Regions from separate parts of the Serratia sp. HNCC26DJ244 genome, predicted to be linked through region 4. Evidence: predicted binding sites of a transcription regulator. Region 4 holds the regulator's gene; each other region holds the start of a gene.
The links. The regulator Fur, encoded in region 4, represses iron uptake genes when iron is present. The targets are predictions, from matches to a motif close to ATAATAATGAGAACNACTATCAA.

Region 1 (3,215 bases), on a different contig from region 4:
CTATCACGATCACTTTTCCTGCGCGTAGAACAAACCCTTTCAGGCGTTGCCAGGTTTGCAGCAGCAGGCTTTTTAAATGTGGCACATGATAGACCGGTAATTCCATCACAAAGGGTGAGGCTTCACCGCGCATGATGGTGTATTTCAATACCAAGCCGGTGAGGATAGCAACCGCAATTCCCAGCATATAGAGTGAGAACACCACACTCGCACCATGTTGGCCGAAGAAGGCGGCAGCGAATACGGCGAAGATTGCCAAGCGTGCACCACATGACATAAACGGTGCCATCATGATGGTGATCAACCGTTCACGTTGGGCATCCAGCGTGCGAGTACCCATGATCGACGGCACGTTACAACCAAAGCCGACAATCAGTGGGACGAAAGATTTGCCAGGGAGCCCAAGTAATTGCATCAGGCGATCCATCACAAACGCCGCGCGCGCCATATAACCGGAGTCTTCCAGAAATGACAGGAACAGATACATCATGCCGATTTGTGGCACCAGTGGCAGAACCGTATTGATACCGCCCCCCACACCTTGTGCCAGGAAGATAGTGAGCCATTCCGGGAAGTGCAACGTGTAGCCGACCCATTGGATACCCTGGATAAAGATCGCTGCTGAGCCGAGATCGAAAATCGGCTGTAGTGCGCCACCGATATTAATCGCTAACAGGAACATCAGGTACATCACCAGCAGGAAGATCGGCACACCTAGCCAGCGGTTGAGGATCACGCGATCCAAGGCGGCGGTCAGGCGGTTGGGCTGAGCTTGCTGAGCGTTGCTGACGGCATTGCAAATGGTAGCGATGGATTGGTAACGGGCATCAGCAATCACCAGCGCTGGGTCATCAAGGTGTTGTTGTAACGTCAGTTTGACCTGCGGCAGCATGTTCACCGCATCACCTGCCAACTGAACACTGTAGATGTCACCTTCTAGCATTTGCAGTGCCAGCCAGCGGCGCTGTTCCGTTGGCAAATTCTGTGGCATGGCAGCGGTGAGTTTGGCGATTTCTTCTTGTAGCTGCGGCGGGTAATTTACCAGTGGTTTGAGTTGGTTAAACTGATGACGGTCAATGGTCCACTTTAAGCTGTCGATACCATTGGCTTTGGTGGAAACCAGCGAGACCACCGGGCAGCCGAGGCGATCAGAAAGGGCGTCGATGTCGATTTCGATATTCTGACTTTTGGCGATGTCCTGCATGTTCAAGGCGACGATACAAGGAATACCCAGTTCCAGCAGTTGGAGTGTCAGGTAGAGGTTACGTTCCAGATTGGAGGCATCAACCACGTTAATCAGCAAATCTGCTTCACCGCCCAGGATATAGTGGCAGGCAATCTGCTCATCCAGAGAGGTTTGCGCTGAGATGGTGGTGAGCGAGTAGGTTCCGGGGAGGTCAACCAGCGTCACTTGTGATTGTGGAGTGGTGAACTGACCTTCTTTGCGTTCAACCGTGACGCCAGCCCAGTTACCGACATGCTGACGCGCGCCGGTGAGTTGGTTGAACAGCGTGGTTTTCCCTGAATTCGGATTACCGATTAAGCCAATAGTTATTTTCTTCATCATACAACGTGATACCCGTCAGTCAGTTAAGACGGCAAAAACGGCGGCAGGCGGATAACCTGCTACGGTTGATTCTCAAGCAGAATCAGGTCTAAATCTTTTTTCCGCAGCACCAGGCTGACGCGGTGAGTTTTTATTTCAATGGGATCACCCAGTGGTGCCACCCGCACGACGTTAAATAGCGAGCCGGGCAACATTCCCAGTGACAGGAGTTTCTGGCGATAGGCAGGGCTGATTTCGCTGGAGAAACCGGTAATTTTATATGTCTGTTTAGGAAGAAGATTCATATTACCTTCTTAATGATCGCTCTTTTCTGCTGGAACACTGTGTTCAGAACCCTTTGTTACCCAGGCTACCTGCATTGATAAAGTGAAGGTAAGTTGGTTAGGGCATTCTACTCCGACCATTGAGTAAAGAACAGACTAATACTAATGAGAATGATTATCAAATTCAATATGGGAAGTATTCGACAATAATGACGGGGTGTGACAGCACTCATCGTTAATCAGATGACGGCTGTCGTTAGGCCCGTTGCCGCGGAGTTGGCGGCAACGGGCTATGGCATCGGTTTAACTTTTTTTGCCAAAAGCTGCGGCCAGTGCATCGCCCATGGCGCTGTTGCCGGCTGGTGAGCTGTTACGTGGCTTGGCTTTGTTGTCTGCGGCTCGGGCAGGGGGGTTACGCGTGGCAGGGCTATTGTTACCGCCGCCACGGCGAGCTGAACCTTCACCGGGTTGTTCATCAAGGCGCATGCTCAACGCGATACGTTTACGCTGCAAATCGACTTCCATGACCTTCACTTTAACGATGTCACCGGCTTTCACCACAGTATGCGGATCCTCAACGAACTTATCCGCTAACGATGAGATATGGACCAAGCCATCCTGATGAACACCAATATCAACAAAGGCACCAAAGTTAGTGACGTTGGTTACTGAGCCTTCCAGGATCATGCCAACCTGCAGATCATTGAGCGTTTCCACACCTTCAGCAAAGAGTGCAGTTTTAAACTCTGGGCGAGGGTCACGCCCGGGTTTCTCTAACTCTTTGAGGATATCGGTGACGGTGGGAACACCGAATTTTTCATCGGTAAAGTCACTGGCTTTGAGAGTGCGAATTGCATTGGGGTTACCCATCAAATCCTGCAATGCTTGCTGAGTTGCGGCAAGAATACGCTCTACCACCGGATAACTTTCTGGGTGAACCGTTGAGGAGTCCAACGGGTTATCCCCGTGGTTGATGCGTAAAAAGCCAGCGCATTGTTCAAAGGCCTTTGGCCCTAAACGACTGACTTTCAGCAACTGCTCGCGGTTGCTGAAGCGACCATTCTCATCACGCCAAGTGACGATGTTTTGCGCCATCATGCGAGTGAGACCGGCTACACGCGTCAATAACGGTACCGAAGCGGTATTGAGGTCAACACCCACCGCGTTCACACAATCTTCTACCACCGAGTCCAACTTTTTTGCCAACTGGCTCTGGCTGACATCGTGCTGGTATTGACCAACACCGATCGATTTAGGATCGATTTTTACCAGCTCCGCCAGCGGATCTTGCAAGCGACGGGCGATGGAAACAGCTCCCCGTAGCGATACATCGAGGTTTGGAAACTCCAGCGCAGCCAACTCAGAAGCAGAATAAACGGAAGCAC
Region 2 (3,215 bases), on a different contig from region 4:
GCTTGCTTTGCCAGCGTGAATATTTATACCCAGAGTTTTGCCCGGCTGGTGTGGTCACAAGCACAACAGAGACCCGCGAGCCCGTTAGCTAAACTCTCCGCTGGGCAGGTTCCCGTTAATGCACTGAATGCGGTGGCAGTCAGTTGCCTGAGCTTTACCTTGCTGATTCATACCCTGGAATTGCCGTTGGATATGTTGTTGGTCTATGCCAATGGGATTTTTGTGCTGATTTATCTGCTGTGTATGCTGGCGGGCTGGCGGATATTACAGGGGCGCTCCCGGCTGATGGCGATTGTCGGCTCGTTACTGTGCTTGCTGTTGCTGGTGATTATTGGCTGGGAAAGCCTGTATGCACTGGGAATGTTCGTGGTTATCTGGCTGGTGATGCCGCGTAAGCTGCCAGCGGTGGTCCGCAAGCAATAAGCAAAAGCCACATTTATTGCGAACCGACAGTTATTGCGAACCCACCTAGAGGGGCTCGCACCTGATAATGATGGCGGAGAAATCCGCTATTACTCTTCGGGTTTGGTGACTACTGCGCTGTGGCGTTGGTTTTCCAACTCAGACAGGCGCTGTTCCAGCAGAGCCAGTTTTTCACGGGTGCGCAGTAATACTTGGGTCTGAATATCAAACTCTTCGCGACTGACTAAATCCAGGCGGGTTAGTTGTGCTTGCAATACCTGGCGGACTTTTTTCTCAACGTCTTCCCCGAATTCACGGACGCCTTTAGGCAGCGATTCTTGTACTTGGCGTGCGATCTGTTCAATTTTTTTCGGGTCAATCATGGTGGTGTTTCCCTTTCTGATATTGGGTGGCTACCGTCTAGTGTAATGCGTGTTGCCTGCCAGATAAACTATTAACCTCTTGCGATGAACTCAGTTGAAAGAGACAGGGGATAGGTTTATAGTTTGTAGGCTTATTCTCAGGGCGGGGTGCAAGTCCCCACCGGCGGTAAATCATCTTTTACGGTGAAAGCCCGCGAGCGCTCAGCCTGTCTCTTTGGAGTGGGTTAGAGGTCAGCAGATCCGGTGTAATTCCGGAGCCGACGGTGATAGTCCGGATGGGAGAGAGTAACGACACCTGCCGGGCCGAAGCCCGCTTGCGTTATTTTTTCGGCTATTGTGATGGCCACTCCTCAAGATCGCCCTGATTCTGGTAATCCATAATATTAATGAGGTTTTTTTACCATGAATCAGACTCTACTTTCAGATTTCGGTACGCCGTTAGAACGCGTTGAACATGCTCTGGAGGCACTGCGTAATGGACGTGGTGTGATGGTGCTTGATGATGAGAATCGTGAAAACGAAGGTGACATGATTTTCGCCGCAGAAACCATGACCGTTGAGCAGATGGCGCTGACCATTCGCCATTGTAGCGGTATTGTGTGCCTCTGTATCCCCGAAGAGCGTCGTCAGCAGCTCGAATTGCCGATGATGGTCAGCAATAACTCCAGCCAATTCCAGACGGCGTTCACCGTGACCATTGAAGCGGCACAAGGTGTCACCACCGGTGTTTCTGCGGCTGATCGCCTGACCACTATCCGTGCGGCGATTGCTGATAATGCCAAACCCAGTGATTTGCATCGCCCTGGTCATGTTTTCCCACTACGTGCGCAACCCGGTGGCGTATTGAGCCGCCGAGGCCATACCGAAGCAACGGTTGACCTGGTTTCCCTGGCAGGGTTTAAACCCGCAGGTGTGCTGTGTGAATTGACCAATGATGACGGCAGCATGGCACGTGCCCCTGAAGTGATCACCTTTGCCAAGCAACATGACATGGTGGTGTTGACCATCGAAGATCTGGTGGCTTACCGTCAGGCACAGGAAAAAAAGTCAGTTAATTGACTGATGAATATAAAAAAGCCGCGATGCGGCTTTTTTATTGGCTAAATACAGTAATTCAAATTTATTGAAAATCTTTATCATACTTATCTGACTTTTTTAATTGCGTGAAGAGCGTAATGTCATCGGCAGACGAATTATTATTCTAAGCTGAGGGTAATTTATGACCACTTCTCGTATGCCCGCTCTTTTTCTTGGCCACGGTAGCCCGATGAACGTGTTGGAAGAAAACCGTTATACGCAGGCATGGCGTGCGCTGGGTGAACAATTGCCAAGGCCCAGGGCGATTGTGGCTATTTCTGCTCACTGGTACCTGCAAATGACCGCAGTCACCGCAATGGCTCAGCCGAAAACCATCCATGACTTTGGTGGTTTTCCTCAGGCATTGTTTGATATCCAATATCCGGCACCCGGCTCGCCTGAACTGGCGGCAGAACTGCAACGTTTACTGGCCCCGGTTAAGGTTATCGCCGATACCAGCGAGTGGGGGCTTGATCATGGTAGCTGGGGAGTTTTAATCAAGATGTATCCACAAGCGGATATTCCGGTGGTGCAATTGAGTATTGATGGGACCCAGCCAGCAGAATATCACTATCAACTAGGCCGTAAGCTGTCAGCCCTTCGTGATCAAGGGGTGATGCTGGTGGCTAGTGGCAATGTGGTACATAACCTGCGTATGCTGAAATGGCAGCAAGATGTCAGCCCCTATCCATGGGCGGAGTCTTTTAACCAATATGTCCGTGACCATCTTGATTATCAGGGTGAACATCATCCGTTGGTGAATTATCACCAGCATGAAGGGGCGATGTTGTCGAACCCAACGCCAGAACATTACCTGCCACTGTTGTACATCCTAGGGAGTTGGGATGGCAAAGAAGCGATGTCGATCCCGGTTGATGGGATCGAAATGGGGGCCCTCAGCATGCTGTCGGTACAGGTCGGTTGATGCTAGTGGCACCATAAATACGGTAGTTGTAACCGGGATCGTGGTTGTCAGGGCTCACATTTGCGTAGATTGTGGTTTCAAATGCGAGCCGTAACAACGATGACGCCACGCCCGAAAACATATTTTGCCAGCCCTGAGTGATTGATGCCATCCAGCATTGTCATCAGTTGCTCGCTATGCACTCGCGTTGTCGCAATTCCCGCCCACAGGCAACGGAAATTAAATCAGTTCTTAAGCTGCTTTAGCGCAGTGGCCCAATCTTCGAGGTGGTGAACCCGTACGATCTGGCCGTTGTCGATTTCATGGATGTCGGTGGTGTCGATTTTGAACGACTTGCTGCCATCCAGTTCCATACCCATGAAATTACCTTTTGGTGTACCGGTTGCCACTGAGCGCACGACGACTTTTTTTCCATCTACATCGATCAC
Region 3 (3,215 bases), on a different contig from region 4:
GGTGGATTCCCAGCTCATTCCACCTAATAAGCCCAGTACCTTCATTTTTCTCTTCTCACTGTTATTAACCCCATCAACCAAACATTACTCGAGAACGAGCAATCTGACGACATCATTATGTTAAGTGAGAATATTGGTCATCACTGAAGAAAAGCATGGTTGTAACGATGGTCTAAAAAAGACTACTCACCAGTAAGTAACCATTCAACCCCACCACCACCACCACGATGGAAATACCGATGTATTGGATGGTGCGGCTGTTAACCATCTCCCCCATCAGTTGGCGATTACCGGTAAACACCAGCAACGGTACCAGCGCCAGAGCAATCCCAAAGCTCAGTAGGACCTGGCTGAGTACCAGTACCCGTGTTGCGTCCATCCCCAGCATAATGACAATAAACGATGGCAACATGGTAACCACACGTCGTACCCATAGGGGAATGTAAAAACGAATAAACCCTTGCATCACCACCTGCCCCGCCAGTGTTCCCACCACGGTGGAGGAGAGACCCGCAGCCAGCAAGCTCAAGCCAAAAATGGTTGCCGCTGCGTTGCCCAGCAACGGTTGTAATGTCAGATAGGCTTGATCAAGATCGACAATGCCAGTGTGACCATTAAAGTGAAATGCCGCAGCAGCGGTCGCCATCATCGCCAGGTTAACAAAACCGGCAATGGTCATGGCGATAGCGACGTCTACTTTGGTTGCTGCATAACGCTCAGCTTTAGAGTCTTTACCGGCATTCTGCGTCAATGACGAATGCAGATAGATCACATGAGGCATGATAGTCGCCCCCAGCACCCCGGCCGCCAGAAACACGGCATCGCTATTGGGTAAATCCGGTATCGCCATGCCCTTCAATACCCCACTCAATTGGGGCTGAGAAAAGGCCAATTCGACAATGTAAGCCGCAGCCACAAACAGCAGCAGGCCACCAATAACCAGTTCCAGTGGCTTTTGATCGCGTCTTTGCAACATCAGGATCAGGAACGTGGCAATAGCGGTCAGGACGGTCCCCTGTAGCAACGAGACCCCCAGTAGCATTTTAAAACCGATGGCCGCACCGATAAACTCGGCCAGATCAGTGGCCATAGCGATAATTTCTGCTTGTACCCAATAGGCCCAAACTACCGGACGAGGGAAACGATCACGAATATGTTCAGCCAGGTTTTTATTGGTCGCAATGCCGAGCTTGGCGGAAAGCAACTGGATCAACATCGCCATGACATTGGCCCATACCACTACCCACAGCAAGGTATAGCCAAAAGAAGCACCGGACTGAATATTAGTGGCGAAGTTACCGGGGTCAATATAGCCAATAGCCGCAATAAACGCAGGCCCCATCAGAGAAAGTTTGATCTTTCTCGACCTACGGATCGATGTTGTTTCATTCACTGTGCGACTGTTCAGCATTGTCTGAACCCCTTGTTAATGATTCCCTGCCATATACTTTTGCACTAATGATAATAATTATCAAACGCATTTATCGTGTTAATACTTATCGCTGCGATAACCAATAAGCCAAAGCTTATTCATGGATCGCACTAAACCTTGCTGTTTTACTGACTGAGTATGGCAACACCCAGCTAAAAATACACACATAAGTAACATTAGTCGTTACATTTAAACCAATGATTAACATTTTATTGCTGGCGCGACTTTAGTCAGCATTCTGTCTACTGGCATCGCCGGCCTGGTATTAGGTTGTTAACATAGGAAAATGCCCGGTTAAACTCACCGGGTATTCTTCATATTGGAAAGTAGAATGCGCTAAAAGCAAAAAGCCGACTTAAAGTCGGCTTTTTAGAATGATGGTGGAGCTAGACGGGATCGAACCGTCGACCTCTTGCATGCCATGCAAGCGCTCTCCCAGCTGAGCTATAACCCCACAAAGTGCTACGCATTAACCGGCGTTACGGTGTTCACCGACTCTTTATAAAAGAGTTTGGTGGAGCTAGACGGGATCGAACCGTCGACCTCTTGCATGCCATGCAAGCGCTCTCCCAGCTGAGCTATAGCCCCAATCCACAATAACAAAATTCAGTGAACGGGGCGCATAATATGAAACCCCTGAAACAGTGTCAACGGCTAAATTGAATTACTCGATCAAGCGCTGAAAAAGCCACCACGTCAACACCATTAATGCGAAAAAATCACCTTACCCGCTCAACAGCATAAAGCTCAGCCGATCACTTCTCTGGGCTTTATCTGTTGCTGGTCTGACTTAAGCCTGGGCTTCACGCTGCGCAATATACGCCAACGCCTGGTCAATACGCTTAAGCGACCGTGCCTGACCGATAGCATGCACGGTCACATCCATACCTGGCGACTGACTGACACCCGTAACGGCAACGCGCAATGGCATCCCGACCTTACCCATGCCTAACCCCAGTTCATCTGCGCTTCCCTGAATCGCATCATGTACATTTTCTGGTGTCCAGGTCGTGATCGCCGCCAGTTTGGCACGAACCACCTCCAAAGGTTGCCGAGCTACCGGGCGCAAATGCTTCTTGGCAGCATCCGCATCAAACTCACTAAAATCTTGATAGAAGTAATGGCAAGATTCCGCCATCTCCTTCAACGTTTTGCAACGTTCTCCCAGCAACTTAACGATATCTTTAAGTTCTGGGCCATTGCGGGTCTCAATCCCTTGCTGCTCAATATGCCACGCCAGATAGACCGCCACCTCTTCTGCTGGTAGGTGGTTAATATAGTGATGGTTTAGCCACTGTAGCTTCTCTGTGTTGAAAGCACTGGCCGATTTATTAATCGCGTCCAGTGTGAACAGTTGCTTCATTTCGTCAATCGAGAAGATCTCCTGATCACCGTGTGACCAGCCCAAACGCACCAGATAGTTCAGCAGCGCCTGCGGCAGATAGCCATCATCACGGTACTGCATCACGCTCACTGCACCATGGCGTTTAGACAATTTCTTGCCATCATCCCCCAGGATCATCGACACATGGGCATATTCCGGTACTGGCGCGCCCAGTGCTTTCAGGATATTAATCTGGCGCGGGGTATTATTGATATGGTCTTCACCACGGATCACATGGGTAATTTCCATATCCCAGTCATCGATCACCACACAGAAGTTATAGGTTGGTGCGCCATCGGTACGGCGGATAATCAGATCATCCAATTCCTGATTACTAAACTCTATAGGACCGCGGATTTTATCGTCAAAAATGACCGAGCCTTGTTGCGGATTGCGAAA
Region 4 (3,215 bases):
AATGAACTAGGCTGTTGCAAGCCAAGTTAAGCATTGTCGTCATTCCCCCTGCTAGGGTAAGATGGCGCGCTATCCTAGGTATAATTCAATTTGTTGAATAGACCAGGGTATTGGTGTTAACCAAACCGTCTGGAAGCGTGAAAACGTTTTTTGATACCAACTCCTTTGCAGTAAAGCAATAATGGCAAAAGAATATACGGACCGTACAACGCTAGATCTGTTTGCAGATGAACGCCGCCCGGGACGCCCGAAAACCAACCCGCTTTCCCGTGATGAACAGCTTAAGATCAATAAGCGCAATCAACTACGGCGTGACAAAGTACGGGGATTACGGCGTGTAGAACTGAAAATCAACGCCGAGGCCGTGGATGCGTTGAATAAACTGGCGGATCTGCGCAATATCAGCCGCAGTGAGTTAATTGAACAAATGCTGTTAACACAACTGGCAGAAGAACAGCCTGAAGCATGAACGGTGATGCCAGTACCCCTATAGCCCAGAGCATCACATAAATGTGATATAACCGCAGGGTAAATCTCTGGCATGATAGGGGTCTATTTACGGGTGGAGACGATGCCTCAGGTAAATCTCACACCACATTTAAGCAACACAACAAATTGAATTAAAAGGTTATTCGCAATATGGCTCATGTAGGTATTTTCTTTGGCAGCGATACTGGCAATACCGAAAACATTGCCAAGATGATCCAGAAGACCCTCCATCAAAAATACGGTAACGATGTTGCAGAACTTCACGACATCGCCAAAAGCAGCAAAGAAGATCTGGCCGCATTTGATATTCTGCTGTTCGGGATCCCCACTTGGTATTACGGCGAAGCGCAATGTGACTGGGATGATTTCTTTCCCACACTGGAAGAGGTTGACTTCAACGGTAAGTTGGTGGCGCTATTCGGCTGCGGTGATCAAGAAGACTATGCAGAGTATTTCTGCGATGCGATGGGGACACTGCGCGATATCATTGAACCACGCGGTGCAGTGATTGTCGGTAACTGGCCAACCAAGGGTTACCATTTCGAAGCCTCTAAGGGGTTAGCAGACGACAACCACTTTATTGGTCTAGCCATTGATGAAGATCGTCAACCTGAATTAACCAACGAGCGCGTAGCAGCCTGGGTCCAACAGATCTGTGAAGAACTCAGCCTGGCGGAGATCATCGGTTAAGCCTGGATTGCACCAAACCGGTTCAACAATTGATACGTTGACCGCAGCAAGAGGCTCTACAGGGCCTCTTGGCGTAAGATGACCGCTGCGATAAAGCCCAAAACCACCACTTTGTCGGTTAAATCAACCAAGTCACGTGCAGAGAGGCCTGGGTGAGCCATACCTTGGTGAACAATACATTGGTGAACAACTAGGCCTTTGCGAACAACCAGACCTTTGTGAACAACCAGCGGTTCCTATTTACGTCAACCGGTTCTATAATGAGACGCAATTACGTCTTTGCGCCAGCCCGGCATCATAAGCGGGAACTGCTCAGCATTGATTAGTACCGTGTTTGATTAGCATAATAACAGGACTGAACCCGCATGACTGATAACAATAGCGCATTGAAAAAAGCCGGCTTAAAAGTCACGCTTCCACGACTTAAAATCCTTGAAATACTGCAGGATCCAAAATGTCATCACGTCAGTGCTGAAGACCTGTACAAAAAACTGATCGACCTCGGGGAAGAGATTGGTCTGGCTACGGTTTATCGGGTACTCAATCAGTTTGATGATGCCGGTATTGTCACCCGTCACAGTTTTGAAGGTGGCAAGTCAGTCTTCGAATTAACCCAGCAACATCATCACGACCACCTAATTTGCCTGGATTGCGGCAAAGTGATCGAGTTTAGTGACGAGTCCATTGAGGCACGCCAACGGGATATCGCCAAACGGTATAATATTAAACTCACCAACCACAGTTTATACCTGTATGGTCATTGTGAAACCGGTGATTGCCGTAACAATGAAGCACTGCACAGCGAGAAATAACCGATCTCTATCAGGCTGTTCCCTTTAAGCAAGCAGCGATGCTGTTTGCTGTTCCATTTAAGATGTCCTTTAAACCGCAAGCCTATTGACTGAATGACAGCGCAGCCCATAAGGGACCGCGCTGTTACCCGTTTCAGCCGGATTATATATCCATCTTGGCCCAGGTATCACGCAAACCCACCGTCCGGTTAAATACCAGATGATCCGCTGAGGAATAGCGGCTATCAGCACAGAAATAACCTTCACGTTCAAACTGATAGGCGTTTTCTGGCTCGGCAGTGCACAGACTGGCTTCAACAAAACCTGGCTTGATCACCAGTGATTGCGGATTAATGGTAGAGAGGAAATCCTCTGCCGCCCCCGGGTTAGCCACACTGAACAAGCGATCATACAGGCGAATTTCTGCGGGTATGGCATGGGCTACAGAAACCCAATGAATCACCCCTTTCACCTTGCGGCCATCAGCAGGATCTTTACCCAGGGTTTGCGGGTCGTAGGTACAAAAAATGGTGGTGATCTCACCCGCAGCATCTTTCTCTATACGCTCCGCTTTGATGACATAGGCGTTACGCAGGCGAACCTCTTTCCCCAGTACCAGGCGCTTATACTGCTTATTGGCTTCCTCACGGAAGTCAGCGCGATCAATATAAACTTCACGGCTGAACGGCACTTCCCGTGAGCCCATTTCCGGTTTGTTCGGATGGTTAGGTACGGTCAGCGTCTCCACAGCATCCGACATGTTTTCAATCACCACTTTGACCGGATCCAGCACAGCCATGGCGCGCGGCGCATGTTCATTGAGGTCTTCACGGATACAGGACTCCAGTGCTGCCATCTCAACGTTATTATCCTGCTTGGTTACGCCAATACGCAGGCAAAACTCGCGAATAGAAGCGGCAGTGTAACCACGACGGCGCAACCCGGAAATGGTCGGCATGCGGGGATCATCCCAACCTTCCACCACCTTCTCTGATACCAGTTGGCTCAGTTTGCGCTTGGACATAATGGCGTACTCAAGATTGAGTCGCGAGAACTCATACTGACGCGGATGGCATGGGATAGAAATATTATCCAGCACCCAGTCGTACAGCCGGCGGTTATCCTGGAACTCCAGTGTACACAGCGAATGCGTGATCTCCTCCAGTGCATCGGAAATGCAGTGGGTGAAATCGTACATCGGATAGATACACCACTTGTTCGCGGTCTGGTGGTGATGGGCAAACT

Region 1: a site for Fur is predicted at 1,990-2,012, ahead of feoA (ferrous iron transporter A). Genes of this name have one in related genera too.
Region 2: a site for Fur is predicted at 1,909-1,931, ahead of ygiD (4,5-DOPA-extradiol-dioxygenase). Genes of this name have one in related genera too.
Region 3: a site for Fur is predicted at 1,453-1,475, ahead of AC2A06_RS04925 (Nramp family divalent metal transporter). Genes of this name have one in related genera too.

What each region holds. Positions count from the first base shown of each region.
Region 1 is NZ_JBXUGO010000010.1:55,898-59,112, reverse strand. Features, by position in the region: gene feoB (Fe(2+) transporter permease subunit FeoB) at 1-1,564, opposite strand, end outside; gene feoA (ferrous iron transporter A) at 1,627-1,851, opposite strand; gene AC2A06_RS10225 (Tex family protein) at 2,134-3,215, opposite strand, start outside.
Region 2 is NZ_JBXUGO010000005.1:223,541-226,755, reverse strand. Features, by position in the region: gene yjeH (L-methionine/branched-chain amino acid transporter) at 1-423, shown strand, start outside; gene ubiK (ubiquinone biosynthesis accessory factor UbiK) at 513-785, opposite strand; FMN riboswitch at 915-1,076, shown strand; gene ribB (3,4-dihydroxy-2-butanone-4-phosphate synthase) at 1,188-1,844, shown strand; gene ygiD (4,5-DOPA-extradiol-dioxygenase) at 2,005-2,787, shown strand; gene AC2A06_RS06585 (ester cyclase) at 3,012-3,215, opposite strand, start outside.
Region 3 is NZ_JBXUGO010000004.1:101,787-105,001, reverse strand. Features, by position in the region: gene AC2A06_RS04930 (aspartate/glutamate racemase family protein) at 1-45, opposite strand, end outside; gene AC2A06_RS04925 (Nramp family divalent metal transporter) at 173-1,411, opposite strand; tRNA gene AC2A06_RS04920 (tRNA-Ala) at 1,811-1,886, opposite strand; tRNA gene AC2A06_RS04915 (tRNA-Ala) at 1,945-2,020, opposite strand; gene gltX (glutamate--tRNA ligase) at 2,223-3,215, opposite strand, start outside.
Region 4 is NZ_JBXUGO010000001.1:351,715-354,929, reverse strand. Features, by position in the region: gene ybfE (LexA regulated protein) at 182-469, shown strand; gene fldA (flavodoxin FldA) at 640-1,179, shown strand; gene fur (ferric iron uptake transcriptional regulator) at 1,545-1,991, shown strand; gene glnS (glutamine--tRNA ligase) at 2,134-3,215, opposite strand, start outside.